Regions from separate parts of the Balnearium lithotrophicum genome, predicted to be linked through region 2. Evidence: riboswitches for the same ligand, from Rfam matches in the RefSeq annotation. Region 2 holds a riboswitch; the other holds the start of a gene.
The links. Region 2 has a riboswitch for cobalamin ahead of FN732_RS03980 (ABC transporter substrate-binding protein). Riboswitches for the same ligand answer to the same signal wherever they lie in the genome.
Positions count from the first base shown of each region.

Region 1: linked by a shared signal. The riboswitch ahead of metE (5-methyltetrahydropteroyltriglutamate--homocysteine S-methyltransferase) and the one ahead of FN732_RS03980 (ABC transporter substrate-binding protein) in region 2 are both predicted to bind cobalamin.

Region 1 is NZ_FXTM01000027.1:4,710-6,906, reverse strand. It holds gene FN732_RS08570 (class I SAM-dependent methyltransferase) at 1-683, opposite strand, end outside; gene FN732_RS08565 (GNAT family N-acetyltransferase) at 683-958, opposite strand; cobalamin riboswitch at 1,028-1,214, shown strand; gene metE (5-methyltetrahydropteroyltriglutamate--homocysteine S-methyltransferase) at 1,333-2,197, shown strand, end outside.
Region 2 is NZ_FXTM01000008.1:35,536-37,732, reverse strand. It holds gene FN732_RS03985 (FecCD family ABC transporter permease) at 1-51, opposite strand, end outside; gene FN732_RS03980 (ABC transporter substrate-binding protein) at 39-794, opposite strand; cobalamin riboswitch at 826-1,012, opposite strand; gene FN732_RS03975 (aminotransferase class I/II-fold pyridoxal phosphate-dependent enzyme) at 1,100-2,197, shown strand, end outside.

The DNA.
Region 1 (2,197 bases), on a different contig from region 2:
ATAACTACTCTTTTTCTTGCTACTCTTTCAGCCTCCTTCAATGTTTCTGGAGAAATAAAATCTTTAGGAGCTACTTCTCTAAAGGGAGACATAACATCACAGTGCCACTTAGGTTTTACAAACATAGGGGAAAAGTAAACAATATCGAAGGATCTATCTGGAAGTCCTCTCAAAAATAGATAATTGTCAGAAAGGTGAGACTCTACCAGTTTAAAGGCGAAATCTGCAACTTTTAACTTTCCTGAAGGCATGTACTTTCTAAGTCCTCTTTTAACTATCTCGTAGATAACGGGGTCTTTTTCAACTCCTACAACTTTTCTTTTTGAGACAAACGCTGCCATAAGTGCATCCTGTGCTAATCCAAGGTTACAGTCAAGAACCGTTTCTCCCTCTTTTAAATCCATTGCCTCAACCATTGCTTCCTTTCCCGTTTGGAGATAGTTGAGTAAGCGTATCTTGAAAAGTCCAGGATGGAAAAAGAGTTTTTGACCTCTCAGTGTATGCAGGGTAAGTGTTAAATCTCTATTGACAACCAAGACGTTCCTGTTAAAAGCCTTCCTTATTGCATTAATTGTTAGATGTCTCCTCTTTACAAGAGGAGCTTCTAATTTCTCTGATAACTTTGTAGCTTCCTCTATCATTTCCTTTGAGGGCTTTCTATCTGTTGTTATAGCTACTTCCATTATTCCGCCTCAGCTATTAAATCGGGTCTCTTTCTCATAAGGAATTTCTGAGTATAAGAACAAAGCGGATAGATTTTATATCCATTCTCATCTGCAAATTCAACGAGTTTTTGGGAAAGCTTACCAGCTAAGCCTTTACCTCTGTGATTTTCAGGAACATAGGTTGTACTAACAACTAAAACTTTTTTTTCCTTTTCAACTCCAAAAGTTATAAATGCCTCCTGACCGTCCTCCAATTCTAAGCTTATTCTGTTCTTCTCTAACCTGAACTCCATAGCACCTCCAGATATTTAGGTTCGCAGGAAAATGATAACTCAATATTTACTTTTTGGTGGGTATTTACTAAACTTTCCACTGTCACGGGTGAACGGGAAGTCCGGTGAAAGTCCGGCGCTGTCCTCGCAACCGTGAGCAGGAAAAAAAGAAGGGCTTTAGCCACTGGAGTGGAAGGGTGAAGAGCTCCCGCTCTGGGAAGGCTATCGCCCGTTAAATCCTGCAAGCCGGGAGACCGGCCCGTGATGGGTAGAGGAATCTCTACCCCTTCGCGTCCTGCGGGGGTTCGGGGCGCGGGAAAGGAGAGGGTGTTCCTTTTTCTTTTCCCGCCTAGAACTCCTGCGGGTGTTGAAAAAAAACACCCCAGGAGGGAAAGATGAAGACGTATGCCTACGGTTTCCCTAGGATAGGGAAACAGAGAGAATTTAAAAAGCTTGTAGAGGGATACTGGAGTAAGAGAGTCTCAGAGGAGGAACTGTTCTCAGGAATTGGTGAAATTGAGAGAAAAAGAGAGAAGACCTACAGGAAGTATGTAGATGCCTTCCCAGAAGGAGAAATGACTCTCTATGACCCAATGTTAGACACAGCTATCACTTTTGGTGTTTACAAAGTTGGTAGCCTGAATGATTACTTTGAACTGTGCCGAGGAAAAAGAGCCCTCGAAATGACCAAGTGGTTCAATACAAACTATCACTACCTTGTCCCTGATTTTGAGGAGAGAGTTCCTAACTTTTCTATTGAAAAACCCATCTGGGACAGGCATGAAAAAGCGAAAAAAAATGTATACCTAATTGGTCCTTTTACATTTTTGAAACTCTCTAAGGGGTTAAAGAGGGAGTTTTTTGAGGGAGCTCTAAAAGAGCTTACTGGACTCTACATTGAGTACATGAATTCAAAAAATTTTCTGTCAGTTCACTTAGATGACCCGGCTTTGGTCTTAGAGCTCTCCAAAGAGGATTGGAAATTAATAGAAGAGGTTTATCAAGTATTTTCTTATGCTAAATGTTCCGTAAATCTCTTCACTTACTATGACAGTGTAGATAGACTGGAACTTCTTTTTAACTTACCAGTAGATGGTATTGGTATAGACCTAGTTCATGATAGAGGGGAAAATCTTAAACAACTTGAGAAAATCGATAGAGAAGGAAAAATTCTATATGCAGGAATTGTAGATGGAAGAAACGTTTGGAGAGTTAATCCATTCAAAATAAGGAGTTTTGTTGAAAAGCTCGGAGAGAATA
Region 2 (2,197 bases):
AAAGAGGAGAGATGATAAAATCGGAGTGAGAAGAAGTGCTAATTTTTGCAAACTTCCCTCCCCAAGTCCTTGATTCCCTTTAGAAGGAGAGGACTCGGATGGAGAATTTCATCACTGTTTTTGAAATTGAGAGTCTTCAATCCGAAGTTCCTGAGGAGGCTTGGAACCTCTCTTCCTACAACCAGAACAACGTCAGGTTTAAGTTTTAATATCTCCTCAGCTGAAATTGGCTTAAAGTCAGATTTGGGAACAACCTTTGCCCCAGAAGTTGAGAGAATTTCCCCTATGTACGTTTTACTTCCTGCACAGTAAAAGGGTTTGACGGATATTAGAACTAAAACTTTTTTCCCTTTAAAGCAGGATAGAAAATTTTCAGCCTCCCGTTTTATTTTTCTTATCAGCTCCTTTCCTCTGTTTTCCTCTTTAAAGAGAGCTCCTAACTCGTCTGTTGCTCTCTCTATATCCTTTAGTGAGGTGAGCTTAAAGACAAAAACCCTTATCTCTAACTTTCTTAAAACTTCGATTTCCCTCTTAGGAGTTAGGTCCGTTGATACAACTAAGTCAGGATGTAGGGAGTAGATTTTCTCAACATTTGGATTGACAATCCCGCCGACTTTCTCCTTTCCTCTGCACAAACTTCCATGACAAAAAGTTGTAACTCCTACTAATCTATTATCCTCTCCTAAGTAGGAGATTATCTCTGTAAGTGCAGGGGAAAGTGAAACTATTCTCTCCTGAGAATAACAGTTTAACCAGAAAGTAAGTAAAAAAATAAAAAGAAAAAGCCCTCTCAACTCTCCTCCCTGTCCCGAACCCCCGCAGGACAGTTAAGGTTTTGCACGGGCCGGTCTCCCGGCTCGCAGGACTTTAACGGACATTAGCCTTCCCAGAGTGGGAGCTCCTCACCCTTCCACTCCAGTGGCTAAGGTCCTCCTTTTTTCCTGCTCACGGTTGCGGGGACAGCGCCGGACTTTCACCGGACTTCCCGTTCACCCGTGCAGTTAAATTTTATTTGATAAAAAGGAAAAAAATCAAACCTTTGAATTCAAAGGTAGCAGTTTTTATAATTCTAAAACCTACTCAGCTTTAGGAGAAAAAAATGCCAAAGTTTCAGTTTGCAAGGATAGACAGGCTCCCACCGTACGTTTTTGCAGTCGTTAACGACCTTAAAATGAAAATGAGAAGAGCTGGCGAGGACATAGTTGACCTTGGAATGGGAAATCCTGACCTTCCTACACCTCAGCACATCGTTGATAAGCTGTGCGACGCTGCACAGAACCCGAAAAATCACAGGTACTCACAAACAAAGGGACTTTACAAGTTAAGGGAAGCCCTGGCTCTGTGGTACAAGAGAAAGTACAACGTCGAATTAGACCCTGAAACGGAAGTTATAACAACGATAGGTTCAAAGGAGGGTATAGCCCACTTAGCCTTAACACTTATAAATCCGGGAGACGTTGCAATTGTTCCTACTCCTGCCTATCCGATTCATCCCTATTCGATAATCATCTCCGGCGGAGATGTAAGGAGTGTTCCCCTTCTAACCGAGGAGGGGTTTGACGAGGAGGCCTTTTTTGAATCAATCATAAAGGCGTACAAGGAGAGCTGGCCAAGACCGAAAGTTTTAATCCTTAACTTCCCTCACAATCCTACAACTGCAACGGTTGGCCTAAAATTCTTCGAAAAGGTAATTGATTTTGCAAGGGAAAACAATCTAATAGTTATTCAGGACATAGCCTATGCAGAAATAGCCTTTGATAACTACGTTCCCCCGAGCATTTTACAGGTAAAAGGTGCAAAGGATGTAGCTGTTGAGTTCTATTCCCTTTCAAAGACCTACTCGATGGCAGGCTGGAGGGTTGGTTTTGCAGCAGGAAACAAAGAGATAATTCATGCCCTCTACAGGATGAAAAGTTACCTCGACTATGGAATGTTCCAGCCCATTCAAATTGCTGCAATAATTGCTCTCAAGAGCGACCAGTCCTGCGTTGAGGAGTACAGGCAGATTTATGAAAGGAGAAGGAACGTTTTAGTTGAAGGATTAAACAGGATTGGTTGGCATGTAGATAAGCCTAAGGCGACAATGTTTGTCTGGGCAAGGATTCCCGAGAGATTTCAATCTATGGGTTCTTTGGAGTTTGCGAAGATGCTTCTAATTGATGGGAAAGTTGCCGTTTCCCCGGGAATTGGATTTGGC